Regions from separate parts of the Chryseobacterium sp. 7 genome, predicted to be linked through region 2. Evidence: riboswitches for the same ligand, from Rfam matches in the RefSeq annotation. Region 2 holds a riboswitch; the other holds the start of a gene.
The links. A riboswitch is a leader RNA that binds a small molecule or an ion and turns the genes downstream of it on or off. The one in region 2 is predicted to bind thiamine pyrophosphate.

Region 1 (16,615 bases), 2.3 Mb from region 2:
AAAGTTCCGGGAGTACAGAACGTAACCATCTCTACAGGTAGAGGATTCTTATCAGGAAACGGTAGTAATAACGGTCTTGCATTTATAAAGCTGAAACCGTTTGACGAAAGAAAAAAAGACGGACAGACTTCTGAAGATATCACCAAACAATTATTTGGAATTGTAGGAGCTGTTCCTGATGCCAAAGTAGTATTCTTCCAACCGCCAAGTGTGCCGGGATTTGGTAACAGTGCCGGTTTTGAGATGGTACTGCTGGATAAGGCAGGAGGTGAATATGCTGATCTGGATGCTAAAACCAATGAATTCATTGGTAAACTAATGGAGAGACCGGAAATTCAGTTTGCTCAAACATCATTCAATACGAAATATCCTCAGTATCAGATGGAAATTAATGTTCCGCTGAGCAAACAGCTTGGAGTTTCTGTAAATGACATCCTGGCTACCATGCAGGGGTATATCGGAGGTATCTATACTGCCGACTTTACCAAGTACGGAAAACAGTTTAGAGTAATGGTTCAGGCACTTCCTGAAAACAGAAAAAGTATTGAAAATCTGAATGAACTTTATATCAAAACAGGTTCAGGGGCAATGTCTCCTATTTCACAGTTTGTAACGTTAACAAAAGCATACGGACCACAATCTGTAAGCCGTTATAACTTATTTACCTCTGTGAAGGTGACAGGAGCGAACTCAGAAGGATACAGTTCCGGGGATGCTATTACCGCTGTTCAGCAGGTGGCCAGTGAAACCCTGAATCAAAACTACGCAGTAGAATTTACAGGATTAACAAGAGAAGAATTGAATTCAGGATCTCAGACGCTTCTGATCTTTGCATTGAGTTTAATCTTTGTATACTTTATTCTTTCCGCACAGTATGAAAGTTATATTCTTCCGCTGGTGGTGGTAATTTCTCTTCCTTTAGGGGTAATGGGAGCTTATTTCGGACAGAAGGTTATGGGCTTGGAAAACAATATTTATTTCCAGATCGCCCTGATCATGCTTGTGGGGCTATTGGCAAAAAATGCGATCCTTATTGTGGAATTTGCTGTTCAGAGAAGGCATCACGGTGAAACCATTGTCATGTCTGCCATCAATGCAGCTAAGGCCAGAGTAAGACCTATCCTAATGACATCATTCGCCTTTATCTTCGGTTTATTACCGCTGGTACTGGCAAGTGGAATTGGGGCAGTAGGTAACAGGTCTATTGCTACGGGTGCTGCCATCGGACTATTGATAGGAACTATTCTAGGATTATTTGTAATTCCTGTACTGTATGTGATCTTCGAGACACTTCAGGAAAAAATTAAGCCTATCAAAAAAGAAGAAATCAATTTAGCAGAATAAAATTAATTAGAGAAGTTAGAAGTTAGATATTTAGAAATCAGTCTGAATCCTATCTAACTTCTAGCCTCTAACATCTAATTTCTAATTTTAAATAATGAAGAGTTTATTAAACATCATAAAAGGAATTACTTTTTCAGTTTTCATACTCGGAGCCATTTCATCCTGTATGGCAAGAAAAGAATATGAAAGACCGAAGAACGTTGTAGATGAAAAGCTGTTCCGTACAGATATGCTTCCTTCAGACAGTGCCAGCATCGCGAATGTTTCATGGAAAGAAATATTTACCGATCCGATACTGCAGGGGCATATTTCTAAAGCGCTGGAGAACAATCTTGATATCAGAATTGCTTTGGAAAGTATCAATTCTGCGGAAGCTTATCTGAAACAAAGTAAAGCAGCTTACCAGCCAACCCTTTCTATCGGGCCCAACTATACGTTCCAGACACAGTCTATCAACACTCAGTTTGGGCAGATCATTGGATCAAGACGTTATGTGAACCAGTTTGACATTACGGCAAGTATCGGATGGGAAGCAGATATCTGGGGAAAATTAAAGGCACAGGAGAAAGCACAGTTAGCCACATATTTAGGGACTGTTGCTGCTCATAAAGCCGTAAAAAGCAGTTTGGTGTCTTCCATTGCTTCTGCATATTATCAATTGTTGACTTTTGATGCACAGAAGAGAATTATTACAGAAACCATTGCGGTAAGGGAGAAAAACTTAGAAGCTACAAAAGCTTTGAAAACTTCCGGAACCGTTACTGAAGTTGCAGTACAGCAAAGTGAAGCACTTGTTTTCAATGCCAAATCATTACTGATTGATATTGATACCCAGATTCAATTGCTTGAAAATACCATGAGTCTTCTGATGGGTGAGCCTTCTCATTCTATCGAAAGATCTACACTGGAAGGGCAGAATCTTCCAATTGATTTAAAATTAGGCTATCCTACTCAGCTTTTGGCCAACCGCCCGGATGTTATGAGAGCAGAATATAACTTAATGAATGCTTTTGAGTTGACCAATGCTGCCAAAGCTCAGTTTTATCCAACTTTGAAACTGACAGGAAGCGGAGGAGTACAGTCGGTAGATATTGACCATTTATTCAGTGTAAATTCATTGTTTGCAAACGTAGTGGCAGGACTGGCTCAGCCGATTTTAAATAAGAGACAGATTCAGACCAACTATGACGTGAGTCTTGCCAATAAAGAAACAGCTTATTTAAATTTCAGAAAAACAGTTCTGACTGCAGGGAAAGAAGTTTCGGATGCCATCAGAGTTTTCTCCGTTCAGGATTCATTTATTGAATTAAAACAAAAAGAGCTGGATGCCTATAAAAAATCAGTTGACTATTCCCAGGAATTGGTGAACTATGGTATGGCGAACTACCTAGAAGTATTGAATGCCAGTGTGAATTCACTGAATGCAGAGCTTAACATTTCTAATGCACGATACAGTAAAATGAAAGCAGCCGTAGAGCTTTATCAGGCTTTAGGCGGAGGCTGGAAATAACCGTATTTTACAATTTAAATAGAATAAAAACGTATGTCAGTAATGGCATACGTTTTTTTATTATTGATCACGCTAAAATAATGTAATAGGTAAAATCAATTTGCATTTATGTATTTAACTACGTAGTTTTATACTTTGAAATTCAGACACAATGAAATTACAGATTCAAACCATAGGAAATTCTTATTCCGAACAGGCCATTGACTTGATTTTGACGATCCAGCAGCAGGAGTTTAATATTCCGATTACCATACAAGACCAGCCCGATCTTTTGCAGATTGAAAGTTTTTACAGAGAAGCCGGTGGTAACTTTTGGGGAGCTTTTGTGAACGGAGAATTGGTAGGTTCTATTGCTCTAATTAAATTTGATGAAAGGGCAGGAGCCATCAGGAAAATGTTTGTGAAAAAAGAATTCAGAGGAAAAGAACTGAATATTGCCCAGGAATTACTGGAAGTTTTACTTTCTTTCTGCCGGGAAAACGGAATTGATGATCTTTATCTCGGAACAGTAAACGTATTGAAAGCTGCCCAGCGTTTCTATGAAAGAAATCATTTTGTAAAGATTGAAAAAGAGAATCTTCCTGTGAAGTTTCCATTAATGAGTGCTGATGATGTTTTTTATCATTTAAATCTTGACTGAATATGAATGTAATCAACGAAGCAGGAATTCTTGCCATATCCACCAGACTGCACCGTCTCAGTGAACAATTGAGGAAAGACGGAGCACTGATCTATAAAGCTTTCGGAATTGATTTTGAACTGAAATGGTTTCCGGTGATCTTCACCATTTATAAAAAAGAAATTGCCAGTGTAGTAGAGATAGCCAACGAAATAGGATATACCCATCCCTCAACCATAACACTCCTGAAAGAACTTGAAAAGCTGGAATTGATACAATGGGAAAAAGACAAGCAGGATGAAAGGAAAAGACTTTTTAAGCTGACTTCCAAAGGTAATGAGCTTATTGAGAAAATGAAACCTGTCTGGGAGCTGATGTCACAGATTCTGGGAGATATTTCCGATAACAAAAATAATCTGCTTACGGCCATTAATGAAGCGGAAGAAAAAATTGCAAGCCAGTCTTTTTATCAACGAGCATTGCAAGTGAAGAACAGGAAATAATAAACCGGCTAATAAAATCGGCCGGTTCATTTACACACTTAGATGACTTGGAAAGTAATAAAATACTATTTTTATCAAAAGTAAATACATTTCCCTATGATTACTGAGATATTGTACAATATTAATTGATAAATAGTTAATATCATTACGGGTTCCAGTAAGGTAATTAAATAAATTATTTTATATAAAGTTTAAAAATGAGAAACCCCACCAGAACATGGTGGGGTTTCTCAGTCATTATTAAAATGAAATTTTGTTAGAATCTTAAAGTAGCCGCAACAGACCAGGTTCTTCCAAAACCAAGGAATCCTGTATTACCATCTGCTACACCCTGATAAACTCTACCGGCATCCTGATACGTTTTTCCAGCATCCGGACCGTTAGCAATTTTATCACCTGCGAAAATATTGGAACTTAATTCAGAAATATAATATTTGTTGAATAAGTTGTAGACGTTCGCTCTTAAGGTTAAAGATTTTTTGGCATCAAGGGTGAATTTGTAAGAAGCCCCCACATCAAATAAATGATAGCTTGGCAATTTTACAATTCCTTTTTCTCTTGCTGCCTCCGTAAGAAAGTTGATCGGGTTGAACTGAGCATACAGTTTGTCATAATATTCCCAGTTAGCATCGATACTGAATGCTTTTGTGATGTTATAATCAGCCCCTATGCTTGCTGTGGTTTGTGCAGCATCTCCAACTTTTAAGTCTTTGATATTGATCACTCCTGTAGCTCCGGAAATTTCCTGGTTGGTCTGAACATCAAGGATATTGAAGTTGGCGTTTCCTTTGTACTTCCAGTTACCTAATGATAGCATCCCTCTAAGTTTAAGGTTGGCAAAAGGTCTCGCTTTAGCTTCCAATTCAATTCCCTGGTGTACCTGTCCTACGTTCAGTGCATTATAGAAATAAGCATTTCCAAGACTTAGCTGAGAGAATTTTGCAACATCTGCCGCAGTTGCATTGAATGTTCTTGAAATAAATCTGTCATCCCACTGCGTTCTGTAAGCATTAATGTTCACATCTACATAACGGGATTTGAAACCATATCCTAATTCTACAGAGAAAATTCTTTCATTCTTTGCATCGTTATAAATATTCTGGTTGGAAGGGAATAAAGCGTTAAATAAAGGCTGTCTTGAAATAACTCCTGTATTGAAAAATACATTATGATGGTCATCTATATTATAGTTGGCACCACCTTTTACGATATACCCCGTTTTGTGATACCATTTTGTCTCCTGGTTTCCTGGTGTATACAGCATATAATCTACTCTCTTGTAGTATTGCTCGGAAACGGATCCCTGAACGGATGCACTTAGTTTGTCTGAACTGTATTCAACCATTCCGTATACGCCTGCCCATTTTACCAGTCCTTCATTATAAATAGATACTTTCTGAGCATCTTTAAGCTTAGTAAGTGGCTCTGGTTTTACAGTTTGATTAATATAATATCCTTTTGGAGCGTTGGCCGTATTGGGAACATATAAAGCATCAGATCCTAACATATCCGTAACAATATCATACAACGCACCTTTGTACGTTTTAAGATCAATCCCTCCGTTAAAAGTCCAGTTATTTTTTTTATAATTAAGGTCTGCAATTACTCCATACCAGTCATGAGCATTGATGCTCTGTTTTCTCACAATACCATTGGTACCGTTAAGAGTTGCTACATATTGTCCGTTATAATCAGTGGGAGAGCCTGCAGGAGCAGTAAAAGTTGATTTCTGGAAAGTATTTCCATTATAATCCGTTACCATGCCGCCTCGGTTATAGCGATAAATCATATCCCAGTTGATGGTACCGTCTCCGCCAGCACCATAATTCATAAAGTTCATGGTCTGCCCGGCTGCATTTTTGATAGAGCCATTAAGCCCGGTGCCACCGCCGCCACGTCCCCAGGAACCGTAAAGAACAGTAGATAATTTCAGATTATCATTCATATTCCAGTCCCAGTTTAAGGAAGCGATAGGTTTGTGGTAAAAGTTGGGAGCTAAATTGAATTGAGAACCATTCAGCATTCCTGTTTGAGGATTATATCTTCTTCCATAAGTTTCAAACTGCTGTAATGTGGCTACATTCGCTCCGGTAGCAGAAGATCTTCTTGTATCGTGTACCTGTGGTGCTCCGGTTGCAATAAAATTGAACGCATGTTTTTCATTAGGCTTAAATCCTGTAGAGAAAAACCAGGAATAACCTTCTCCCTGGGTTCCGTTGATGTATCCGTCACCTTGCCAGCGGGAAAGTAATACCGTAGTTCCCCATTTGTTTTTTAATCCTGAGGAATACATCGCAGATATTCTGGAATAGTTGTCATTACCAACCTCTCCTTTGATCATTGCTTTCTGCTCAGAATCAGTGGCTTTGGTTACAATGTTTATGGTACCTCCTACAGACGGAACCACAAATTTAGAAGCTCCCAATCCTCTCTGGATTTGAATGTTGCTCGCAATATCAGCCAATCCCGTCCAGTTAGACCAGTACACCGTACCTCCCTGCATGTCATTTACAGGCTGTCCGTTGATGATCACTGCAATGTTGGCTCCGTCAAAACCTCTCATGTTGATTCTGCTGTCTCCGAATCCTCCACCTACTTTAGTCACGTAAACGGATGGGGTAGACTTCATAATTTCAGGGAATTCTCTGTTTCCCAGTTTCTCCTGAATTTCTGCTGCTTTAATGTTGGAAACAGCAACAGGTGTTTTTCTCTCTTTGGCTGTTTGGGAAAGGTTTCTACCTACCAACATAACCTCATCAATAGATTTTGATTTGTCTAAAGAATCCTTCGTACTCTGCCCATAATATATGGCGGCCGTAGGTAATACAAGCGCTATAATAAGTCGCTTTTTAAAAGTAATGCTCATGAAATAAACTAGCGTGTTTGATTTTAAGGCTGCAAAGATGAATATTTATTTTTGAATTAAGTATTAAATCTTCAATGAGTGATTTCATATAGGGTGTAAATCATGCGCTGGTACTCATTTCTTTGACTGTATTAAATTACTTCATACCTTTAATTTACAATTTGTTAAAGATAAAATATGAAGTAAAAAGAGATCTTTTTAACCATAAAAATAATTATGCTGTTCTTATGAAAAATAGAACTGAAATCCTTTAACAAAAGGCTTTGCTGAATGATTTTCATTTGTTTGATTGTTTTTGTATCATTTTTAGTAATTTTGTGGATATTATTTGTATCAAATCTGTTTCTTTAAATAATACTTTCTGTTACCCAAAAAATTAAAAATATGACCCAGCTCAGTTTGTTCGATTCAGAAGAATTATATGAATTTCCAAAAGACCTTCTGGAATACAAAGAACATTTCCTGAGCCTGGAAGAAGCAGATCATCTTAAGAGCCGTTTGCTTGAAACTGCTCCCTGGAAACAGCGTACCCAAAAAATGTATGATAAAATGGTGTTGACGCCGCGTTTAACGGCTTGGTATGGAGATCCGAAAACGGATTATCCGTTGGGAAATGGTGAGGTGGAGAATAATCTATGGACTCCTGAGCTGTTTTCTTTAAAACAGAAAATAGAAGAAACATTCGGGTATCGTTTCAATTCCGTATTGCTTAATCTTTACAGGGATCATAATGATTCTGTTGCCTGGCACCGGGATAAAGAAAGCAGATATGGAAACCGTCCGGTAATTGCATCCATCAGTTTAGGACAGACCAGAAGTTTTGATTTCCGCAAAAAAGATCATCACCAGAGCAAATACAGCCTGCCTCTTCCTCATGGTTCATTATTGATTATGAAAGGAGATCTGCAGGAAAACTGGGAACACCGGATTGCTAAATCTGTAACGTCTATGAAGGAACGTATTAATCTTACATTCCGGTTGGTTCAGGGAGGGTAAATATGCATTCTTAGCAGATAGGTTTTGAGACGTTCTATTTCAAAATAAAAAGCCGATGTATTTTCTTTTTCCATAAAAAAGCTGCACCTTTGCCCCAACAATGGGGTGCTACAGATAACAGTGGCTGAGATGATACCCAGGAATGTACTTCCACACCTGATCCGGATAATGCCGGCGTAGGGATTGCTTACTGATCATCTCATCATTTGATTTCTAATAATTAATATGATGCAGGACATTTTAAAACAAATTACCTTACCGGAATGGTTCGGAGTCTTATTTTCAGTCATTCAGGTTTTGCTGGCTCGTAAAAACAATGTCAACAATTATCTTTTCGGAATTGCAGGGATTCTGCTAACGTTGTACGTGATGCTTACCTCAAAGCTTTACGCTGAGTTTACCTTAAATCTTTATTATCTGATCATGAGTATCTATGGATGGATGTATTGGAAATTCGGGAAGCAAAAATCCGAAATGGAAATTTCTTTTACTACCACCACAGAAAAATGGATTTCCGGAGGAATTGTTCTGGGAACTTTTATCTTATTCTGGTCATTTCTTACACATTTTACAGATTCGGATGTTCCGGTCTGGGATTCTCTGGTAAGTGCTTTTGCATGGGCAGGAATGTGGCTGATGGCGAGAAGGAAAATTGAAAACTGGGTGATACTGAATGTCAGTAATATTATTTCTATTCCTTTAATGATTCATAAAGAATTATATCTCTATGCTGTTTTAACGTCATTTTTATTTTTAGTGGCTATTTCCGGATATATAGAATGGCAGAAAATTATTAAATCCAAAGCCAATGCTCAGTACTAAAGACATCAGACAACAACTTCACGGAACTGCTGTCATTTCTGATGAGGTAATACAACATATTCATGAAGAAAGATTGCTTACAATTTGGGTTCCCAAAAAATACGGAGGATTAGGCTATCGTTTTGAAGACGGATTGAAAGCATTATTTGGCTGGGCTGAAACCGATGGCAGTTTTGGCTGGATGCTGACGCTTTGCGCCGGAGCCAATTATTTTTCCAGAAACATCAAGCCGGAGATTGCTCAATCACTCTTCTCCCAGTCTAAAACCTGTTTTGGAGGAAGCGGAATGATTGGCGGAACGGCAGAAAAGCAAGATAATAATACCTATCTGATTAATGGTTCATGGAATTTTGCAACAGGAGCGCCACATTTGACGCATTTTACACTGAATGCCGGAATTACAGAAAACGGACAACCGATAATTGATCACAACGGGAATGAAATTATTCACTCATTCATCGTTCCGAAAGAGCATGCTGAAATTATCCCCAATTGGAAATCTATGGGAATGAAAGCCAGCGGCACCTATTCATTTACGATTAAAGATGTTATTGTAAATGAAGATTACAGCTTTGTTTACGATACGTTTTACACGAATGATATTCTGGACAGTATTCCGTTCCGGGTTTTTGCGGATCTGACGCTTTTGGTCAATTACCTTGGAATGGCTTCTCATTTTATTGAAGAAGCGGAAATTATTCGTCCCGAGATCAACTTCAAAAATTTTGCGGCGTCTGTTGAAAAACATTTGGAAAAGGTTTTAATTATTGCCAGGGAAGTGGAAAATATCTTGAGTGAAAATAAAGAGATTTCGGAGGATCAGCAGAATGAAATTCACCAATATGGAGTAGGGCTGGTGGAAAAATTATCCCATCAAATCTTAACGGTCTATACACACCTTGGAATACGGGCAACGGATAAAAATTCTGCTGTATATCAGGTTTTCTGTGACTATTTTACAGCAGCTATGCATTCCAATTTCAGACCTTCTGCTGATGATTTGAACTTTTCTTTCTGAATGAAATATGACTATATAAAAATTAGAAATACCAATTTGAATAGGTAAAAGCTTTATAATTAAATAAAACTACCACGAAGCAATTCATTGTATTATTGTTTAATTTCACATTTTGGAAGTTTTTTTTTCAACTTTTCTAAATATATTGTATCAATATAATTTCCTCTCAGATCTAATTGTTTTAGAGAAGTCAGATTAGAAAAGCTGTCGGGAAGATATTTCAATTTATTGTTTTTTAATTCGAGTCTGTATAATTGGTTTAATTTGCCAATCGTTTCAGGCAGCGAGCTGAGGTGATTATCATTCAGGAGGAGTACTTCAAGGCTTTTTAAATTTCCCAGTTCTTTCGGAAGTGATTCCAATTCACAATGATTGGCCGCAAAACTTTCTAAGCTGATACATTCAGTAAGTTCGTGAGGAATATGTTTTATAGGATTGTTATTAATGGTAAGTATTTCAAGCTTCTTTAAAAGGCCTATGGATGTTGGTATTTCGGAGATCCTATTGTGATTAAAATAAACCTCTAATAATTTTCCAAAATTTCTGAAAATATCCGCAGACAGATGCTCAATCTTGTTATAACCAATTTCCAGGCAGGTAATGTTGGTATACTCAATAATATCTTCAGGCAGGCTAACTGCATTGCCACGCCAGTTTTCATCATTGCCTAATTCAAACGAAAGTATTTTTTTATAATCTGTACTCATGGCTGTCTGATCAAATTTATTAACCCCGTTATCTATCTTTTTAGCCATTCTTCACGGAGAACAGCGTAGATAACATCATCTACCCAGTTGTTTTTCCAGAACAGACTTTTTACGAAATGTCCTTCTTTACGTAGACCAATTCTTTCCATAAGCTGAATGGAAGCTGTGTTATCAGGATCTACGGAAGCTGTAATTCTGTGTTTGTGTAAATCATTAAAAAGGTAATCAATAATCCTTTTTATAGCCTCAGAAGCATAACCTTTTCCCTGAAAAGAGGTATTTAATGTAATTCCGAACTCTGCCTGTACGTTTTCGTCTCCAATAAAATGAACTCCAATATCTCCAATGACTTCTTTTGATTCTTTATCAGTAATTAACAGCTGATACCAGCTTTCAGGTTGATTGAACTCTTTATTGTTTCTTTGAATAAAACTTTCTACATCTTCCAGTGTTTCAGGAATCCAGCCTTGAAATTTATTGGCTTCTGCATCTGAACGGTAATTGAAAATATCCTGTTTGTCATCAAGAGTAATATCCCGAAGAAGAAGTCTTTCTGTATAGAGTTGCATGATTGTCTTATTATTTCACGCAAAAATAAGATTAATTGGGAAGTTTTTCAATGAGGAATGGGGGCTTTTATTAATTTCAAGAAATAAAAAACTCCTATAATCATCAAGAATTATAGGAGTTATAATGTTTTAATGTATTTTGAATATATTTTCAGCTACATCTGTGGAGAATACGGGATTCGAACCCGTGACCTTTTGACTGCCAGTCAAACGCGCTAGCCAACTGCGCCAATCCCCCGTCTTTATTCTAAAAGCGCTACAAAAGTAAGTATTTAAATGGTATTTGCAAATGTTTTGTAGATTATTTCTCAAAATTGACTGTCATTTTTTTCAACCTTGGTTTCTAATTCAATCTTTTGGAGATAAATTGATAAGCTAACCTAGATTCTCTGGAGTATTATATATTGAATTATTCCCATTTATATAAAAAGATTTTAATTGTGCAATAATTATAGTTACGGATTTCCGTAAAGTATCGTATTAAGAATATTTCATTTTTGTAAAAAAGAATGAAAAAAATCTTATACCTAGTATTACTAATGTCATGTTCGAATAAAGACAATCATGAATAATATAGGTAAGTAAAGCATTTAGTAGACTTATATTAAACATAAGAATCTTTCTATAAGTTTTAATTTTTTTCTCAAAATAAAACCAGATAATCATTTAACTCGTATATACTGTTAAAGACCTTTTATCATAAAAACTAATGCAACTATACAGAATGAAAACAGTGAATTTTATGGTTCCTTTTCTACTGGCCGGCTTTTCAATGATTAAAGCCCAAATCGGAATCGGAACTTCTTCTCCTAATGCCAATGCCATGCTGGATGTAATCAGTACAAATAAAGGTGTTTTATTTCCAAGAGTTGCTCTTATTTCTACCAACAGCGCATCTCCACTTTCTGCCCATGTTGCCGGAATGACGGTTTACAATACAGCGACTAATACTTCTGTGGCTTCTAATCCTGTATATCCGGGTCCTTATTATAATGACGGCACTCAGTGGTTAAGAAAATCTACATGGAATGACGTCAGAACAATTACGGGGGGAAGTATCAATGACCCTATTTCGCTCATCACTGCAGATGCTGTAGCAGAAACGGCATTGAGTACAGTTTTGAGTACTATTTCTTTTACTTTAGACAGACCTTCAACGGTAGAATTCAGTGCGAATGTCTCTACCCGATATACTGCTTCCGGAAGCAATACGACTCCATTATCAGATGGATCCGTAAAATTATGTACGATTAATTTTCAGTTTACCACAGCTCCGGCAGGAGTATCTACAACAGCTTTTTTTGGGGATCATTCAACCTCTTATACCAATTTACTTTCGAATGCGGGAACAACAATTGGAGATGTTTATCTGAATCCATATGCAGTAGTTACCTTACCTGTAGGCAGCTATGTTTTAAATTTACGAGGCTCTGTTTTAAGCGGGACAGCTTTCAGAATAGGATATGGGGGTGGTACCCGTGATTTGATTATGATCAAAGCAACTCCATTACAGTAATCAGAATACCTTTATATTTTAAGCACCTCTAAAAATCAAAATATGAAAAAAAACAAATATATTACTCTGATATTCATGGGTTTTTATTTAGTTACAAATGCACAGGTTGGGCTAGGAATTTCAAATCCAAATACCAATGCACAATTGGATATTACAAGTACTAATAAAGGTTTTTTACTACCCAGAGTTGCATTGATAGCCACTAATAACCCGGCACCGCTTACCAGCCATGTAGCTGGAATGACGGTGTACAATACAGCAACTAATACTTCTGTTGCAGCCAACCCGGTATATCCTGGTGAATATTATAATGATGGAACACAATGGCAGAGAAACTCAGCTTTAAATGATGTAAGAATGATAGCAGGAGGCACTATTGCTGATTTACTTTCACCTATTCCTGTCGATGTTTCGGCTGGGAGTACTGTCACTACAACTTTAACATCTTTTTCTTTTACTCTGGACAGACCTTCCAGTGTAGAGTTTGGAGGAAATATTTCGATGTCTTTTACAGCAAACGGAGATAGCAATACTCCGGTAGGTGATTCGTCTGTAAAATTAGTTACTGTAAATTTCCTGTTTACTTCTGCACCCAGCGGAATAGCTGTCAATACACCATTTGGAGACAGTACAATGAATTATATGAATACCACAACGGCTAATATAACCACCATTACAGGTAATCTTTATACAGCGCCTCATGCAGTACTCCAATTGCCGGCGGGAAATTATGTTGTCAATTTAAATGGATCAGCATCTGGAGCAGCAGCTTTTAGGGTTAATTATGGATCGGGTATTCGTGATCTTGCCCAGATTAAAGCCACACCAACAAGATAAAGAGTATACATTGATTAAAACAGGACTAATGAAAAATTTATTATATACATTAATTATTTTTTTAGGGGTTTCATCCCCGGTAGTGGCACAGGTGGGAATAGGTCTAGCTTCACCCAACAGTAATGCAATGCTGGATATAAGCAGTACCAATAAAGGCTTGTTACTTCCCAGAGTAGCTCTTACCGCAACCAATAATCCTTCACCCCTTTCAGCCCATGTTGCCGGAATGACGGTATACAACACAGCAACAAATAATTCTGTAGCAGCAAATCCCGTTTATCCGGGAGAATACTATAATGACGGAAGCCAGTGGCAGAGAAAAACACCCTGGTCTGAAAAAACAATGACTTCAGGGGTACCATAGGCGGAGATGCACTTTCTGCTACAGTTTTAGATGTTCCGGCAGCTACCACCAGCGGATCGATATCCACTATTACTTTATCTACCATATCATTTACGCTCAATAAGACCTCTTTAGTAGAGTTTAATTCTAATATTTCTGCAGTTTTTACCAATTCAGGTATTTCCCAGGGATCTCCAGGAGCTGGAATAACGGATAATGTGGTAAAATTATGCACTCTATATTATTCATTTACTACTGCACCTACGGGTATTCCTACTAATACTGTGTTTGGATTATCCTCACTTACTTATATTAATAGCTTCGCAACTTTTGCTGCAACAGGTAATTTTTATCTTGTTCCCCGTTCTACTTTAACTTTACCTGCGGGAAACTATACCCTTACAGTAAACGGTGCCGGAGGAAGCGGAACAGCTTTTAGGCTAACGTTTGGCTCGGGTAACCGTGATGCTGTTAATATTAGGATAACACCAATCAAATAGATGGTTGTAAACTCTACAAATCTAAATTTTGTAGAATTTTTTATTGTCATTATTGTTTTTTTAAATCTTGGAATCCCATCAGAATAAGTTAGCTTTGAGAAAAAATAAAACATGGAATTTTCCCCTTTTAATCCTGTGGTCAAGCTTTGCCTTCAAGGGATGAGTTTTGAAGATAAAGGAATACCTGAAGATGCGGTTCAATTATTTTTACAAGCATGGGAAGAAGCTTCGGATGATCATGAAAAGTTTCTGGCATCATATTATATAGCACGTCATCAGAAATTGGCAGTTGACCGTTTAAAATGGCTTGAAACTTCTTTAGAATTTGCCTTAAAAATAAATAATGACACGGTTAAAAGTGCGCTGCCTTCTCTTTACCTGAATATCTCTAAATGTTACGAAGAGTTAGGAGATACGGAAAAATCAAAAGAGAATGCCGAATTATCGGTGTTACTTAAAAATCAGCCGTCTGATAAAGGCCCTTTTTATCATGGAACAAAAGCAGATTTACAAATTGGAGATCTGCTGACAGCAGGCGGAAATTCTAATTATCAATCAGAATTAAAAATGAATCACATTTATTTCACAGCTTTGACCAATGGAGCAGGACTTGCTGCTGCACTGGCAAAAGGAAATGGAGTAGAGCGTGTATATGTTGTGGAGCCAACAGGAAATTTTGAAAATGATCCCAATGTAACCGATAAGAAATTCCCGGGAAATCCTACCCGTTCTTACCGCTCCGAAATGCCTTTGAAAATCATCGGCGAAATTACAGAATGGACCAGGCCAAGTGCTGAAGACCTTCAAAGATTCCGCGAAAAATTAGAGAATAGTAAAGGAGAAATCATTAATTAGTTTTAAAATGATAATGAAAATATCTGTTTATGACTATACTCATAAAGTGCCGGATAAATGTTTTCATAGATTTGAAACAAGTTTTTCATTTATCCAATAGTCTTGGTCTCTCGGTTGGACACTTTCTATTGGATATTTTTTTATTTCTCTATTTAAGTAATATTGCTATATTTGGAGCGAACTAAAAATTTTTAACCATGAAAAATTTAAAGAAAATCTCAGACAGCAATTAAAATCAGTAAAAGGTGGAGCGACTCCGGTTGTTCAGTGTAAAATCGGATTTCATTATGAGTGCAGATCAGTAGGAGTTTGCGATGATATGCAAGATCTTCATGACTGTTCATGCGAATGTGTTCCCAATAAAAAATAAATTATTTACCCTCTGAAAAAGAAGGTTTTATTGAGTAAAAAACAAAAAACAGCCACAATTCATATTGTGGCTGTCTTTTTTGAAATTAAATATCAACTCTTATAAAGATCTGGAGCGGGCTATATTAATAAGGTACACAAGGTGTGCGTACATGTTTCGTTTTACAGATTCCACTTTTATATCTCCAGTGGTTTGGTTAATGGTGGTAACAATATCCGTATTACATTGTCCCCCAAAAGTACCACTGCCCAGATAATTTACTGTATTGGCTGTTGGATAAGAAATTCTGGGATAATCAGGTGCTGTTTGGTTAGCAACAGGAGCGGTACCGGCAAAACCTTTATTATCAACATATCTGGCTGTCCAGGTACCTAAAAACTGCCCATTTCCTGTATTGATTCCTTGTCCTACCACAACTTGAGTATCTACAGGATTAGTGAATCCGGTACAAGAGGTATAATGATTGATAGAAACGGTACAGGAAGAAGCATTATCAAGAGGCTGAAAGCATTTTCCTTCATAAATAGTCAGTCTTTGATCGGCAGAAGACATAGAGGTGTTTAATAATGCCTTGGGAGCAAAAATCTCTTCCGGTGAAATCAGGGTTAAAACGCCTTCTGCATCAGCTGCAACAATTTTTTTTTCGGCATTAGAAAGGGCTCTTACTCTTACCAAACCATTAACGTCTAACGTTTGAGTAGGAGAGGATGTATTAATCCCAACCTGTGCTGCTAAGCTTCCACTCATGGCAAGAACTGCCAAAAAGAATGTTTTTGTTTTCATGTTATTTTTGAAAAGGTTAAATTTTTCACTAAGGTAAGAAATATCCTCAAAACAGAAAGAAAAATAGCCTGAAATCTAATATAAAGTAATTGTAAACGAATATTGAATATAATACTATCCGTTTTTAAGTTTATTTTTAAAATAACTCAAAATTTAAACAGCTTGTAATTGTTTGAAAAATATTTGTATTTTAGCCGAAATATGTTGTTTTTTAATAAACATATTGGTCACTAATTAAAATTCAGATAATTTGAATAAAAAATTAGTAGATTTGCACGGAACAAAAAAATAATAAATATTAAACACTATTCTCTGTGAAGGAACTTTTAAGAAGAACATCATAGAGAATAACAGGATTTTAGGTTATAAAACTACTGAAACTATGAAGAAACTTTTTTTACTTTTATTTACGGCGTTTTTATTTATCGGTTGCAGCTCAGATGATGATACCATCTAT
Region 2 (16,615 bases):
TGAGTATCCGGTAAAAGATTATTTTCCTTTAAAACACGGTATTCGTTATAATTGGGAGTTATTAAACTGAGTTTATTAACCGTATTCTTTAATTGAGAAAGTGTTTCAAGATCAAAAAAAGCAAACTCGGAAGTGCTTTTCAGAACGGGATCCCAGACGATTTTTACGTCAGAGCTTCCTTTTTGAACCGTTTCTACAATTTTATCCAGAAAATTAGCATCCTTTACAATTCCTATTTTCACTGCTGAAACGGGATAATTCCCCATCAAAACCTGAATCGCCTCAGTTACTTCATCTATAGGACGCCATTCTAAATTCAGACATTTCAAAGCAGTTTGCAATGTTAATGCTGTACATATTCCCAATCCCACCACTTTTGATTGCTCAAAGGTTTTACTATCTGATAATAAGCCTGCTCCACCACTGGGATCGAAGCCTGCAACACTTATGACATAAGGACGTTCCTGCATTTTCTGAATACTTTTAAAGGTTCTTTACTTTCCCAGATTGCACCCAATAAAGCTACTCCATCTACATTTGTTTCGAAAACTTCGTGGATATTATTGGGGTTAATTCCTCCAAGCGCAATTAATTTAACATCTGGATTGTTCCGCTGTTTTATTTCGTTCTTGATAGTAGAATCCAGTCCATATCCTTTTTTGGAGATACTTGGAAAGAACGGGCTTATGAAAGCATATTCCCATTCTTTATCCAAAGTATTGTATGTTGTGATATCGTGCACTGATGTTGAAATGGTATTTTCTTCCCCCCAATATTTATAAGTTTCTTCCTTTCTATCAATCTCTCTGAAATGAAACCTTGAAATAGTAAATTCCTTTCCAAGATCGTAATGTGTATGCAATACCAACTGCGGATAGAAAGTCTTATCAATCTGAGTGATGAATTCAATCATTTCATTCTGGCTGAGCCATGGTTTGCGGATGTGAAGCAGATCAAGACCTTCCTGAAACATCTGATTAATAAGAATTGTTTCGTTCTGAACAATCAATTCAGGAGTGATGACGAGGATCATATATAAATTTCTTTCCCTTTTTCGATGAACTCTTGTGATTTATCCAGCATTCCCTGTTCAGCAGACTCACGGATTTCCTGAGTAATTTTCATCGAGCAGAATTTCGGTCCGCACATAGAACAGAAATGGGCAATTTTCGCTCCTTCTGCCGGAAGTGTTTCATCATGATAAGCTCTTGCTGTCTCTGGATCTAGTGAAAGATTGAACTGATCTTCCCATCTAAACTCAAATCTTGCCTTGCTTAATGCATTGTCTCTATATTGCGCTCCCGGATGACCTTTTGCCAGATCTGCCGCGTGGGCTGCCAATTTATAGGTAATTACCCCCACTTTTACATCATCTTTATTTGGAAGTCCTAAATGTTCTTTCGGAGTTACATAACAAAGCATCGCACATCCAAACCACCCGATCATGGCAGCCCCGATTCCGGAAGTAATGTGATCATAACCTGGGGCAATATCTGTTGTTAACGGTCCTAAAGTATAGAAAGGAGCTTCATGACATTCTTCCAGTTGCTTTTCCATATTTTCTTTGATCATGTGCATCGGAACATGTCCGGGACCTTCAATCATTACCTGTACATTGTGCTTCCAGGCAATTTTTGTCAGTTCACCTAAAGTTTCCAGTTCTGCAAACTGAGCGGCATCGTTGGCATCTGCAATAGATCCCGGACGAAGACCATCTCCAAGAGAGAAAGCAACATCGTACTTCTTCATGATCTCACAAATCTCCTCAAAATGGGTATACAGGAAACTTTCTTTATGATGGAATAAACACCATTTTGCCATAATAGATCCTCCTCTGGAAACAATTCCGGTTACTCTTTTCGCTGTTAAATGGATATATCTCAACAGAACTCCGGCGTGGATCGTGAAGTAAGAAACTCCCTGTTCCGCCTGTTCAATCAGGGTATCTCTGAAGATTTCCCATGTCAGATCTTCAGGAACTCCTTTTACTTTCTCTAATGCCTGATAAATAGGTACAGTACCAATTGGAACCGGACTATTTCTGATAATCCATTCTCTTGTTTCGTGAATATTTTTCCCGGTTGAAAGATCCATAATGGTATCAGCTCCCCATCGGCAGGCCCATACTGCTTTTTCCACTTCTTCTTCAATACTGGATGAAACGGCACTGTTTCCAATATTGGCATTGATTTTCACCAGGAAATTTCTTCCAATAATCATTGGTTCACTTTCAGGGTGATTGATATTATTAGGAATGATCGCTCTTCCCGCTGCAATTTCGTCTCTTACAAATTCCGGAGTGATCTTACTTTTTGGAGTATTTGCCCCAAAACTATGGCCGGGATGTTGAAAAGCCATTTCTTTGGATACGGAGTCAAGCTGTTCTATTCTTTGGTTTTCCCTGATCGCCACATATTCCATTTCAGGAGTGATGATTCCCTGTTTTGCATAGTAAAGCTGTGTAACTTCTTTTCCTTCCTGTGCTACTTTAGGCTTATGATCATAGGAAAATCTTAATTCATCAAGACGAGGATCTGCTAAACGGGCCTTTCCGTATTCAGAGGTAATTCCGTCCAGGATATTTACATCATTTCTGTCCAGAATCCATTGTTCTCTGATCCTCGGAAGTCCTTTCTGAATGTCAATAACTGCATTTTCATCGGTATAAGGACCTGAAGTGTCGTAAATGGTAACCGGAGCATTATGTTCAAAGCCGCCATTGGTTAATTTGGTGGGGCTAAGCTGTATTTCACGCATTGCTACATTGATAGGGTGTAATGTTCCTTCAACATAGATTTTCTTTGAGTTCGGAAATGGCGAACATGTAATGGAGTGAGCCATAAGTATTGGTATTAAATATGAGATTAACCGCCCTGAGTGGCAGTAATGATTAAAACTGAATCGTTGTTGTTAAGGATGGTTTCCGCCCAGATTGACAGGGGAATAATGCGATTGTTAAGAGCTACAGCAATACCTTTTTTCTTTCCGGGTAACTCAATAGCCAATAATGCTTCCAGATTTTCGGGAAGTACATCAAATGTTTTTCGGGTGTGGTTGATAATAAGTTCCATTCCTAATAATTTAAATGCACTTTAGGAATGGCTATTATTGTACAATAGAATGTACAGCAAAAGTCATCTACTTTTCCCTACGCTGGTATGATCCAGATCAGGTTCAAAGGGTAAAGTCTCAGTCTGTTGGTAACAGACACCCCTAAAGTTTGAGACGAAGTTAGACATTTTTTTAGAATAGGCAAAATTTGAAATAATATTAAAGAAAAAATCCACCTCAAATTTGAGATGGACTTTTATATTTTTCTTTACGTGTTTTAATGCCTTTATTATTCTTCACAAGCTCTCCAGATCGCATCATTCTGCGGAACAGGAGCTATGATCTCGATATTTTCTTTGGTAACAGGATGAATAAATTCCAGTTTTCTGGCATGAAGATTAATTCCTCCATCAGGATTGGAGCGTGGAGCCCCATATTTCAGGTCACCTTTGACAGGGACTCCTGTTTTGGACAATTGTGCTCTGATCTGATGGTGCCTTCCGGTTTCAAGATCAATTTCAAGAAGAAGATAATTATCCAGAGTCTTAATGACATTATAAGTCAAAATCGCTTCTTTTGCTCCTTCTGTAGCTTTGGGAAAAACAATCGCTTTATTATTCTTTTCGTTTTTCTTTAAATAATGAACCAATCTTTGAGACTGTGGAATCATTTCTTTTCCTACAACTGCCCAATACGTTTTTTTTACTTCATGGTTTTTCACCATCTGAGTAAGACGGGAAAGTGCTTTGGATGTTTTTGCATAGATCACCAGCCCGGATGTAGGCCGGTCTATACGATGAACCAAGCCGAGAAAAACATTTCCCGGCTTAGCATCTCTTATTTTTATAAAATTCTTGATGGATTCTAATAGTGATTCATCACCAGTCTTATCGCCCTGAACAAGCTGACCGACTTTTTTATTGACCACCAGAAGATGATTGTCTTCATATATAATCTGCTCCTTCATACTTCTTCAGCCTATCTTCTTCTATTGGATAATGACAGAATAATCCCCGCCAAAAGACCTGCTGTTTTAATATTTGAAAGTTTTGAATCTTCCGGAATGAATGCTCCGAATACACAGATTGCAGCAGCAGCATACATTGCATAGACAAAGTTCTTATTCGTAAGCAGAGGAGCCTGAATAAAGAAACTTGCACCTATCAGCACATAAAAAACTTTTCTTGAAAGTAGATGATTAATTTCCGGAGAGAACAGATTAAACCATCCTACAGCAAGACAAATCAATGCTGCAATAGATAATATTCCCTGGATAGATTGTTGATTCTGCATAGATTAATAGCTTTCATTTTCGTTAGGAAACTCAACACTTTTCACATCTTTTACATATTGAGCAACAGCTCCTGTAATTTCTGTGTAAAGATCAAGATATCTTCTTAAGAATTTCGGGCTGAAACCTTTGTTCATTCCTACCATATCATGATACACCAAAACCTGTCCGTCACAATCTGAACCTGCACCGATTCCGATGGTAGGGATAGAAATGCTTTCAGTTACTTTTTTGGCTAATTCTGCCGGAATTTTTTCCAAAACAATTGAAAAGCATCCTAATTCTTCTAAAAGCTGTGCATCAGCGATCAGTTTTTCCGCTTCTGCTTCTTCTTTAGCTCTTACTTTGTATGTTCCGAATTTATAGATAGACTGTGGTGTTAATCCCAAATGCCCCATTACCGGAATTCCGGCATTGATGATTTTCTTGATAGATTTGGAAATTTCTTTTCCGCCTTCAATTTTTACAGCATGCGCTCCACCTTCCTTCATCATTCTTACCGCAGATTCCAATGCTTTTTCAGGATTACTCTGATAAGTTCCGAAAGGTAAATCTGCTACCACCAAAGCTCTGTCGGTTCCTCTTACCACACTTTGAGCATGATAGATCATTTGATCCAGCGTAATAGGTAATGTAGTTTCAAAACCAGCCATTACATTTGCCGCAGAGTCTCCAATCAAAATAGCATCCACTCCGCCTGCATCTACCATTTTTGCTGTGGTAAAATCATAGGCTGTAAGCATTGTTATTTTTTCCTTGTCGAATTTCATTTTTCGCAAGGTTTCAGTCGTAACTTTTTTAATTTCAGAGTGAACAGACATAATTTATCTATTTTTAAAAGTTAAAAAGTCGGCCTTGAGCCGACTTACGTTTTTGTATGATTTATAAAACTACGTGACCGAGTTTCATGAGTTTGTCGTGATTTAAGATCTTGATATTTCTTCCGTCCACTTCAATCAGACTATCCTGTTTGAATTCCGAGATCAGACGGATGGCACTTTCTGTAGCGGTACCAATAATATTGGCAATTTCTTCTCTCGTTAATGAGATTTTGATAAAGCCTTCAGGATCTACTCCAAGTTTCTGCTCCAAAAGCAGCAGAATTTCTGCCAGCCTTTCTCTTACTGTTTTCTGAGCAAGGAAAGTAATGGTATTGGAAGATTCTCCTAATTCGTATGAGATTTTCTGAAGCATTACGAAAGACAGTTGTGGATCTACCTCCAAAAGATACATGAAGATATCTGCAGGTAAGAACACACATTCAATATCTGTCATTGCTTCTGCTTTGGCCTGGAAATTTTCCCCACAAAGCAAAGAACGATAGCCGATGATATCCCCTTCTTTGATAAATCTTAAAATCTGATCTTTCCCGAACGCTCCTGATTTCGAAAGTTTGGCAGCCCCCTTTTCCAGAACAAAAACTCCTTTTGGAGTTTCGCCATCCTCGAAAATGGTATCGTGCTTCTGAAAACTCAGTTTCTTTTTGCCATTAATGTACTTCTCAAAATCTGCGCTAGAAAGTCTTTCTTTAAATGATTTATCATTAAAAACTCTGGCGAACCTCTCTTCAATTGCTATCTGTTGTTCCTGCGGCATTTTATATGATATTTATCACAAAAATAGAACTTTTTAACGCGATAAACAAAAAAATTTGTTATAATTTTGTAGTTCAATATTTTATGGGGTGAGCGAGAACTGTTTTCATTGTGGTCAAGGGATAGAAAAAGAGAGAATTTTATTTGATGAAAAGACTTTCTGCTGTAACGGATGTAAGTCTGTTTACGAGATTCTAAATTTAAATCATTTAGGCAACTTCTATGAGCTTAATAAAGGAGCGGGAATTCGTCCAAATGATGAAAATTCTTCACAATTTGATTACTTGGACACGCCGGAAATTTTTGAAAAAGTTACAGATTTCTCTGAGGGAAATACCAGTCTTGTAACGTTTAAAATCCCTGTAATTCACTGTTCTTCCTGTATCTGGCTACTAGAAAGCCTTCACACATTAAATAAGCATATTAAATATTCGCAGGTTAATTTCACAAGAAAGACCTTACAGATTTCATTCAACCATAACGATTTGAAATTAAGCGAACTCGCTAAATTTTTAACTAATCTTGGATACAAACCGGTTATCAGTCTTGAAACTGCCGATAAAAATGAAGATCATCTTGACAAATCTTTATTGGTAAAATTTGCCATTGCTGCCTTTGCTTTTGGTAACGGAATGTTCCTTGCCTTCCCTGAATATATTGGGGGAGAAGATTATTGGATGGAACATTACAGGGGGCTATTCAGAACTTTGATATTCCTTCTGGCAACACCTGTTGTATTTTATTCAGCTTCAGACTATTATAAATCCGCATGGTACGGTTTAAAAAATAAGATTGTCAATATTGACGTTCCCATTGTATTAGGAATTTTCGTACTCTACGGAAGAAGTATCTATGAAGTGGTAACAGATTATGGTCCAGGATACTTCGATACCCTTTGCGGGCTTTTATTCTTCATGCTTCTTGGGAAAATTTTTCAAAAAAGAACATACAATGCTCTTTCATACGACAGAGATTACAAGTCTTTCTATCCCATTGCCGTAACGAAAGTAGATTTCGAAGGGAAACAGGATAACATCCTTCTTTCAGAGGTAAAAGTAGGAGACAGAATTCTGGTTAGAAACCAGGAAATCATTCCAGTAGATGCTATTCTGATTAATGGAGAAGGTAATATCGACAATAGTTTCATTACAGGAGAAAGTGAAAGTATCAGCAAACAGCCTGGTGATAAGATTTTTGCCGGGGGAAAACAGATTGGATCTTCTTTAGAACTTGAAGTGATTAAAAACGTAGATCAAAGTTATTTAACTCAGCTTTGGAATAAAGAAGCATTTAAAAAACACGAAACCGGTCTTGACACTCTTACAAATAATGTCAGTAAATATTTCACATTCATCATTTTAGGTATTGCTTTAGTCGCAGGAACTTATTGGTATTTCATTGATTTAAATAAAATGTTCCAGGTTATTTCAGCAATCCTGATCATTGCTTGTCCTTGTGCGCTTGCATTATCTGCACCGTTCACTTTCGGGCACATTATGAGGATTTTAGGCCGAAATAAATTCTATGTAAAAGACACTTTAACGATTGAAAAAATTGCTAAGCTGGACACGATTGTTTTTGATAAAACAGGAACCATCACCCACAGAAAAAAATCAAATATCAAATACGAAGGATCTGAGATCAACGAATTTGATTCTCTGAACATTAAGACCTTATTAAAGAACTCCAATCACCCGCTTTCAAAATCATTATATGAATTCTTTGAAATAAACGATGATTATTTCCCGGTAGAAAATTTCGTTGAAATCTCCGGAAAAGGATACGAAGCAAGCGTAAGAGGAACTCTTTATAAAATAGGATCTGCGCGTTATAACAACCAGGAACCTAAAAACCTTGAAACAGCAGTTTACATCAGCAAAAATGGAGAATATTTAGGAAAATTCATTTTCAAAAATGAATACCGTCCGAAGCTGAAAGAACTTTTCACTAAACTTACCAATTATAAAATATTTATTCTGAGCGGAGATAATTCCTCAGAAGAGAACCAGCTTAAAGAGCTTATTCCTAACTACAAAGGAATGGCCTTTAACCAGAGCCCGGAAGATAAACTGAACTATATCAAAACTCTTCAGGATCAGCACATGAAAGTAGCAATGCTTGGAGATGGTCTTAATGACGCAGGAGCTTTAAAACAAAGTAATGTTGGAATTGCGATTGCTGATGACACAAACAGTTTTACCCCATCTTCCGATGTCATTATGAATGGAGATAAAGTGGTTACCCTGGACAATTATCTGAACCTTTGTAAAGGCTCTATTACCATTGTGAAAATGACATTTATAATCAGTTTTCTGTATAATATCGTTGGTTTAAGTTACGCTGTTACAGGGCATATGCACCCGCTCTTCGCTGCAATCATCATGCCAATCAGTTCCATCACGGTGGTTACCTTTACTACACTTTCAACCTGGATATTAGGCCGGAAACATTTCAAAAAACAGGCGTAGAAGCCCTTATTTAGACTGATTTTAAATTAGCTGAAATCGGCATTTCGTGATGAATGTCATTATTTTTCACTAAATTTGAACCCCGAAAATAGGTTAATTTTGTTGTCCAATGGATATTCTATATTTAATGATCCTCTGCAGTGTTTCTTTAGCTGCGATTTTCTTGGTCGTATTTATAGTGTATGCCCGAAAAGGACAGTTTGAAGATGATGAATCTCCTGCTGTCAGAATCCTTTTTGATGATGAAAAAATCAAAGAAAATGATGAACCAGGCAACAAAAATAAAGACGAGAAAGAAATAGGAGAAAATAATAAAAATTGAGAAAAATAGTGAATAGTTGATATGGAAACACAGAAGTTTAGTTATGACAATAGTATTGTCCGTGCGTTCCTTTATGCGACCTTAGTTTTCGGTCTCATTGGATTTACGTTCGGGCTTACGGCGGCATTAATGCTTTTCTACCCTGAATTACCGGAATTCTTTTTCGGGACGGATGACACAACCATTAAAAGTTTGGCATCGGGTAACATTCAAGGTTTAATAAACACTCATGGTGCATTTGGTTTTGGTAGAATCAGAATGCTGCACACCAACACCGTAATCTTTGCATTCGTTTGTAACATTGTTTACACGGGTATTTATTACTCATTACAGAGATTATTAAAAACAAGAATGTACAGTGACACCTTGTCTTGGTTACATTTCTGGACTTGGCAGTTTATGATCGTTGCTACGTTCGTTACGTTCTTTATGGGGATCAATACCTCTAAGGAATATGCTGAACATGAGTGGCCGATCGACATATTAATCGCATTCTCATGGATCATTTTTGGTATCAATATGTTCCTGACTATTTCAAAAAGAAGAGTGAGACACCTGTATGTAGCGATTTGGTTCTACATTGGTACCTGGATTGCAGTAGCAATGCTTCACATCTTCAACAACCTTGAAGTACCTTTATCTTTCACAGGCTGGAAATCTTATTCAGCATATGCAGGGGTAAAAGATGCTATTGTACAGTGGTGGTATGGTCACAATGCGGTTGCATTCGTATTGACGACTCCGGTTCTAGGTTTAATGTATTACTTCCTTCCGAAGGCTGCAGACAGACCGGTATTCTCTTATAAATTATCCATTATTCACTTCTGGTCATTAATTTTCGTATATATCTGGGCTGGTCCTCACCACCTTCAGTATACAGCTCTTCCGGCTTGGGCTCAGGCGGTAGGAACAGGGTTCTCTATCATGCTTATTGCACCATCTTGGGGAGGTATGTTAAATGGTCTTCTTACACTGAGAGGAGCTTGGGATAAAGTAAGAGAAAATCCTATCCTTAAGTTCTTCGTAGTAGCTGTTACTTGTTATGGTATGGCAACGTTTGAAGGACCGCTTTTGGCAACTAAAAACATCAACAAAATTGGTCACTTTACAGACTGGGTTATCGGTCACGTACACTTAGGAGCTCTTGGATGGAATGGTTTCATGGCATTCGGGGTTATCTATTACTTGGTACCAATTATGTGGAGAACAAAAATCTGGTCTGTAAAATTAGCTAACTGGCATTTCTGGTTAGGTACTTTAGGAATTATTTTCTATGCAGTTCCAATGTATATTTCAGGATTCACACAAGGATTAATGTGGAAGCAGTTCAACCCGGACGGAACATTATTATGGAAAAACTGGCTGGATACGGTAACGGCAATTATTCCTTACTTCAAAATGAGATTCGTAGGAGGTTTATTCTACATCTCAGGATCTATCCTAATGATTGTAAACGTAATTGCTACAGTAAGAAAAGGATCATTCCAGAAAGAAGTTCCTGCTGAAGCTCCAGCGTTGGCAAACATCAGTAAAAACAGAAAAGAAGGAGAAGGTACTCACCTTTGGCTGGAAAGAACTCCGGTATTATTAGGTATTTTATCTTTCTTTACAATATCTATAGGTAGTTCAATTGAAATTATCCCTACACTATCTCTTAAGAAAAGTGTACCTACAATTTCTGCAGTGAAGCCTTATTCACCACTAGAACTTGAAGGTAGAGATATCTATATCCGTGAAGGATGTAATGCTTGTCACTCTCAGATGATCAGACCGTTCAGAGATGAGATTACAAGATTTAACGGTAAAAACGGACAATACTCCAAAGCTGGAGAGTTCGTATACGACAGACCATTCCTATGGGGTTCTAAGAGAACAGGACCGGATTTACATAGAGAAGGTGGTAAAAACCCAAGCTCTTGGCACTATAAGCACATGTATAACCCAAGATCTACCTCTGCAGGTTCCATCATGCCTCGTTACCCTTGGTTAATTGCTACTGACTTAGACAGAAGTAAGATGGTAGACAAAATGAAGCTGATGAAGAATGTATTTGATGTACCTTATACTAAGGCTCAAATTGATTCTGCAGACAAATGGGCGAACAACCAGTCCGCAAAAATTGTAAAAGATATCTTCTCTGAAGCAAATGACCTTAAGCAGGCTTATGCAAAGAGACCTCAGGGAGAACTAGAGAAAAAAGAAGTTGTAGCTCTTATTTCTTATCTTCAGAGATTAGGTACAGATATTAAAACAACGGAAATCAAAACAGCAAGTAATAACTAAACATTAAAAGGTTCATATGATTCCTCAGAACTTTAAAGATATATTATCCAATACAGAAAACGCTGGTTTTTACCAGACGCTGGCTCTGATTTTCTTTATGCTGTTCTTCATCGCTTTAGTAATCTATGTTTTTAGCAGACCTAAAAAATATTACAAAGAAGAAGAAGAGGCACCACTTGGGGATGACGAGGATGACAATTTTAATTTAAAAAATTAAACTATTTTTTATGAAACAAAGAACACCTGTTGTCGTAAACATCTTAATAATAATAGGGCTTTTAATAGTTTTTTATTATTTATTTGTACAGAGCTACGCGTTCCTAGCTTCGCCTTACTTCTGGGGAACAGTTGTGATCGCCGGTATCCTTGCCTACATTCATAGTGCTATTGGAGACCTTATTGAGAACAACAAATTCAAAAAATTATCTCCGGAAGAGAAAGCAGCTTACTTAGCTGAAAAGAAAGTACCATTCCTAAAGAGAATGTATGATGCAGCTTTCAAAAAGCAGTCTGAAACTGAGGAAAAAGATATCCTTATTGACCACGGTTTCGACGGGATCATGGAGCTGGATAACCAGTTACCAAAATGGTGGGTAGGTTTATTCTATTTTGGGACCGCTTTTTGTATTGTATATATTGCAGCATACTCTTTTACAGACTTCGCTCACCCGTTAAGCGAATATGAAAAAGAATATAAAGAACAAATGGCAAGCATCAAAGAATTTGAAGCAAACCAGCCTCCTGTAACGATTGAAACAGCTAAATACTCAGCTGATAACATTGCAGAAGGTAAAGAATTATTCAAAACAAACTGTGCATCTTGTCACAAAGAAGACGGTAGTGGAGGTATCGGACCAAACCTTACTGATAACTACTGGATCAACCAGCCTGAGAAAACGTTATTCAAAAACGTATTCCATATGGACTGGAATGGTTCTCCTACTAACCCTGCGATGAGACCATTCGGTAAGAACGGAGAAGTTTCAGGTGCAGAAATTGAAAAGATTGCAGCGTATGTATATCACATCAATCAGGAACAACCACCAGTGACTCCGGCTCAGGGAGGAGCAGCTCCTCAGGGAACCGAAGCACATTGGGAAAAAGAATAATTTAGAAAAATTAGAAACATATGAAAAAAACATAATTTGTTATTAGATTAAAATAGTAACGAATTATGTTTTTTCTTTTTTAAAACCTATTACATATGTCAGACATAGAAGAAATAGAAGTACGCGGCGGACAGGGACAGGTTCTGGACCCTGAGACTTACAGAGATTCTATAGGGACAATGGAGCAATCCGGAAAAAGAAGATGGGTATTTCCAAGAAAACCTAAAGGAAAATATACCAACTATAGAAACATTGTAAGCTATTTATTATTAATTATTTATTTTACATTACCATTCATCAAAATCAATGGTAACCCACTGTTATTATTCAATGTCATAGACAGGGAATTTTTCATTTTTGGACAGCCTTTCTATCCACAGGACTTTTTTATCCTCACTTTAGGTGCTATCGCCTCTTTAATCTTTATTATCGTTTTTACGATTGCATTCGGAAGAATTTTCTGCGGGTGGATTTGCCCTCAGACAATTTTTATGGAATCTATCTTCCGTAAAATAGAATATCTGATTGAAGGTGACCGAAACAAGCAGATGAAACTGGACAGACAGGAGTGGAATACAGAGAAGATCTGGAAGAGAGGTTTGAAATGGACTATTTACGTTGTTATTTCATTAATCATTACCCACTTCATGTTCATGTATATCGTAGGATATGAAGAGGTATTTAAAATTGTTGGTGAAGGCCCATTTGCCCATCCTACCAATTTTATCGTAATGATTCTTCTTACCGCAGCATTTTACTTTGTATTTGCATGGTTCAGAGAGCAGGTTTGTACATTGGTATGTCCATACGGAAGACTTCAGGGCGTATTGATTGACAAAGATACCATCAATGTTTTCTACGATTTTAAAAGAGGAGAAAACAGATCAAAATGGAGAAAAGGAGAAGACCGTAAAGCAGCAGGTAAAGGAGATTGTATCGACTGCCAGCAGTGCGTAGTGGTATGTCCTACCGGAATTGACATCAGAGACGGGCAGCAGCTGGAATGCATCAACTGTACAGCATGTATTGATGCGTGTGATGAAGTCATGGAAAAAGTAGGCCTTCCAAAAGGATTGGTAAGATACGCTTCTGAGAACGAGATTGAAAAAGAAACTCAGTTCAAATTTACCGGAAGAATGAAAGGTTTCTCCGTATTCCTTTTCCTTCTTGTAGGATTCTTAGGATACCTTCTTTACAGCCGTGGTGAGATGGAAGCTAAATTCATCAAACCGGCAGGAAGCACATTCTTTGTAAGAGACGGTAAAATTACCAATACCTACAATTATACCTTCCTTAATAAAACAAACGATAAAAAAATAGTTACCATCAAAGTAATAGATCCGGCTCATGGTGAAATTACTTACAGTGCATCAAGCAAAATTCAGGTAGACAGAGATAAAATTTCAAAAGGAACCATTAATATCAGCTTCCCGGAAGATGAAATGAAACTTTCTAAGCAGAACATCACCATTGGTGTTTATGATATGAAGGGTAAACTGATTGATTCCTATCAGACTTATTTTGAAGGGCCATTTAAACTGCAATTTTAATTAGAAAAAAATGAAGAACTTTAGTTGGGGACACGGTGTTGTAATTGCATTATTTGCATTCATAGTTTTTATATTATCCATGATGTTTCTTTTCCCGAACGGGCAGAAGAATTCTGAAATGGTAACCGATAATTATTACGAAGAGGAACTGAAGTATCAGGATGTGATTGATGCCAAGAAAAAGGCAGATGACCTACAGGAAAAACCTGTATACAGCCAGGATACCAAGGGAATTAAAATTACCTTCCCAAAAGATTATAACAACTCTAATACTACGGTAAAATTTGTTTTAAACAGAACCGACGACCAGAATTTAGACATCAAAAAATCTGTACAGCTTGATGCCAGCCAGTCTTTCATAATCCCTGCACAGGTATTGAAAATGGGTAATTATACATTAAGACTAAGCTGGACAAAAGACAAAACAGACTACCGAATGGATTATGACGTGATATGGAAATAGGACTTATTGTATCGGCTATTGCTTTAGGCTTTGCTTCCGGTTTCCACTGTATCGGGATGTGCGGCCCTATTGCCTTGTCGATGGGATTAACCAAAAAACAGGCTGCCAATTTCTACCTTCAGAACCTTACCTATCAATTTGGAAGAATTTTTACCTATTCATTATTGGGTGCTCTTCTGGGAATTATCGGGCAGGGATTTGAAATGGCAGGTTTTCAGAAATACCTGACTATTACAGCTGGAGTTCTTCTGATTATCATGGCTGTATTTTCATTTGGCGGAAAAGATTTTGCTTCAAAAATTCCTTTCCTATCCAAATTTTTATATTCTGTCAAATTAAACTTAGGAAAGCTTCTTCAGAAGGCAGATTACCGTTCAAGATTCTCTACCGGAGTTCTTAATGGTTTTTTACCTTGTGGAATGGTTTACATGGCTCTTACTGCCAGCCTTGCAGGAGGTGGAATATGGCAGGGAGCTTTATATATGGCTTTATTTGGTCTCGGAACCCTTCCGTTTATGTTTGCTATAGTTTTAGCCGGAAATCTGATGAATCAGGCCTTTAGGATTAAAATATTGAAAGCTGTTCCTGTCATCATGATTATTTTGGGAGGATTATTCATTTTAAGAGGTCTTGAGCTCGGAATTCCCTATGTTTCTCCGAAAGCAGAAGCCATGACGATTATTAAAGATCCAAACGGAGCCGTAAACTGCCATTAATTTGTATTTAAGTAAACCATGAAGAAAACCTTTATCTTATTCCTGATAAGCCTTTTTATGCTGCAATCCTGCAGTGTGAATTCTGAAATTGTCTATCATAAAGATGCTGCCTCAACTTCTTTTATGGATATTGATATAAGAGAGTTTATGTCCGAAATGATGGCCATGACACCAGATTCATTAAAACAGAAGGAATTTGGAGAAATGGACAAACTTCCTACAACCTGGACAAGTATGTATGATTTTTCCAAAAAAGAAGGAAAATTAAAAACAGAAAATCCGGACTCCATCAGAATCATGAAAAAGATTTTCATGAAGTCTACAAAAGAAAACAATAAGCTCGCAGGGTTTTCTTTTAAGATGGAACATTTTTCGCCGGAAGATTATCTGGTTCTGAAAAGTTTTACAAAAACTGAAAAAGTCCCTCTGGATCAGAATATTTATAATAATTGGGACGGAAAAACCCTTACCATTGATACTGAAAATTTTAATCTAAAAAGTATTGAAGAATCTATCCGGTCTAAAACCTCAAAGGAAGAATCTGAAAAAATAGCCGGGATGATGGTCATGTTTTTCAAAAAAATTGGTACTACGCTAAAGTTTGAGAATCCCATACAATCCATTTCAGGGAAACATGACTGGATAAAACAGATTGATGATCATTCCATAAAGATAGACTATGATCTGAAAGCCATTTATGAGAAAGATACTCAACTGAAAAACGCAGATAAAAAGATTATCATCGTTACAAAATAAAGCAAAAACCACCGGATTCCGGTGGTTTTTTATTGTAGACTAAATTTATTATTTAGTTGATAACATCAAATCTTGCATATTCTGCAATTTTCTTAGGAAGTTTGATTCCGTCTGCTGTCTGGTTGTTTTCTAACAATGCAGCCATAATTCTTGGCAATGCCATTGCTGAACCGTTTAAGGTATGAACCAGCTGAGATTTACCATCTCCTTTGTAACGGCATTTCAATCTGTTGGCCTGGAACGTTTCAAAATTAGAAACAGAGCTTACTTCCAGCCACATTTCCTGAGCAGCACTCCAAACTTCGAAGTCATACGTCATTGCAGATGCAAAACCAGTATCACCACCACAAAGTCTCAATACTCTGAACGGAAGTTCAAGATCTGTAAGGATTTCTTTGATGTGCTCTACCATTTCTTCCAAAACAGCATAAGAGTTTTCCGGTTTCTCAATTCTTACGATCTCTACTTTTTCAAACTGGTGAAGACGGTTTAGCCCTCTTACGTGAGCTCCGTAGCTTCCTGCTTCTCTTCTGTAACACTGAGAGAACGCCGTATTTTTTATTGGAAGATCCTTTTCATCAAGCAATACATCACGGTAAAGATTTGTTACAGGAACTTCTGCTGTAGGAATAAGATATAATTTATCTTCGTTGATATAGTACATCTGTCCTTCTTTATCAGGCAGCTGTCCGGTTCCAAAACCAGATGCTTCATTTACAACGTGAGGAGGGTTTACTTCTGTATAGCCTTTCTCAACGTTTTTATCTAAGAAATACTGAACCAAAGCTCTCTGTAATCTTGCTCCTTTCCCTAAGTAAACAGGAAAACCTGCACCGGCAATTTTTACCCCTAATTCAAAATCAATTAAGTTGTATTTCTTTGCCAGTTCCCAGTGAGGAATAGCTCCTTCACCAAGACCTTCTACCGGATGAGACTGGAAAATCATTTCATTATCATCCGCAGACGCTCCGCTTTTTACCAATTCATTCGGAATGTTCGGAAGCTGGTACA

Region 1: linked by a shared signal. The riboswitch ahead of pnuC (nicotinamide riboside transporter PnuC) and the one ahead of thiS (sulfur carrier protein ThiS) in region 2 are both predicted to bind thiamine pyrophosphate.

What each region holds. Positions count from the first base shown of each region.
Region 1 covers NZ_RCCA01000001.1:2,057,904-2,074,518, forward strand. The annotation lists gene CLU97_RS09420 (efflux RND transporter permease subunit) at 1-1,344, shown strand, start outside; gene CLU97_RS09425 (efflux transporter outer membrane subunit) at 1,439-2,854, shown strand; gene CLU97_RS09430 (GNAT family N-acetyltransferase) at 3,006-3,494, shown strand; gene CLU97_RS09435 (MarR family winged helix-turn-helix transcriptional regulator) at 3,497-3,976, shown strand; gene CLU97_RS09440 (TonB-dependent receptor) at 4,233-6,842, opposite strand; gene CLU97_RS09445 (alpha-ketoglutarate-dependent dioxygenase AlkB family protein) at 7,227-7,838, shown strand; TPP riboswitch at 7,930-8,038, shown strand; gene pnuC (nicotinamide riboside transporter PnuC) at 8,064-8,660, shown strand; gene CLU97_RS09455 (hypothetical protein) at 8,647-9,678, shown strand; gene CLU97_RS09460 (leucine-rich repeat domain-containing protein) at 9,771-10,433, opposite strand; gene CLU97_RS09465 (GNAT family N-acetyltransferase) at 10,418-10,954, opposite strand; tRNA gene CLU97_RS09470 (tRNA-Ala) at 11,119-11,192, opposite strand; gene CLU97_RS09475 (hypothetical protein) at 11,664-12,470, shown strand; gene CLU97_RS09480 (hypothetical protein) at 12,513-13,307, shown strand; gene CLU97_RS09485 (hypothetical protein) at 13,336-13,671, shown strand; gene CLU97_RS09490 (hypothetical protein) at 13,869-14,150, shown strand; gene arr (NAD(+)--rifampin ADP-ribosyltransferase) at 14,598-15,005, shown strand; gene CLU97_RS09500 (hypothetical protein) at 15,475-16,158, opposite strand; gene CLU97_RS09505 (hypothetical protein) at 16,541-16,615, shown strand, end outside.
Region 2 covers NZ_RCCA01000001.1:4,362,166-4,378,780, forward strand. The annotation lists gene CLU97_RS19985 (hydroxymethylpyrimidine/phosphomethylpyrimidine kinase) at 1-470, opposite strand, end outside; gene CLU97_RS19990 (thiamine phosphate synthase) at 446-1,033, opposite strand; gene thiC (phosphomethylpyrimidine synthase ThiC) at 1,030-2,841, opposite strand; gene thiS (sulfur carrier protein ThiS) at 2,865-3,071, opposite strand; TPP riboswitch at 3,129-3,225, opposite strand; gene CLU97_RS20005 (RluA family pseudouridine synthase) at 3,341-4,018, opposite strand; gene CLU97_RS20010 (hypothetical protein) at 4,030-4,344, opposite strand; gene panB (3-methyl-2-oxobutanoate hydroxymethyltransferase) at 4,348-5,163, opposite strand; gene CLU97_RS20020 (Crp/Fnr family transcriptional regulator) at 5,225-5,938, opposite strand; gene CLU97_RS20025 (heavy metal translocating P-type ATPase) at 6,027-8,405, shown strand; gene ccoS (cbb3-type cytochrome oxidase assembly protein CcoS) at 8,515-8,727, shown strand; gene ccoN (cytochrome-c oxidase, cbb3-type subunit I) at 8,749-11,010, shown strand; gene CLU97_RS20040 (cbb3-type cytochrome oxidase subunit 3) at 11,027-11,227, shown strand; gene CLU97_RS20045 (cbb3-type cytochrome c oxidase N-terminal domain-containing protein) at 11,238-12,119, shown strand; gene ccoG (cytochrome c oxidase accessory protein CcoG) at 12,215-13,669, shown strand; gene CLU97_RS20055 (FixH family protein) at 13,680-14,132, shown strand; gene CLU97_RS20060 (sulfite exporter TauE/SafE family protein) at 14,123-14,848, shown strand; gene CLU97_RS20065 (hypothetical protein) at 14,867-15,604, shown strand; gene serS (serine--tRNA ligase) at 15,657-16,615, opposite strand, start outside.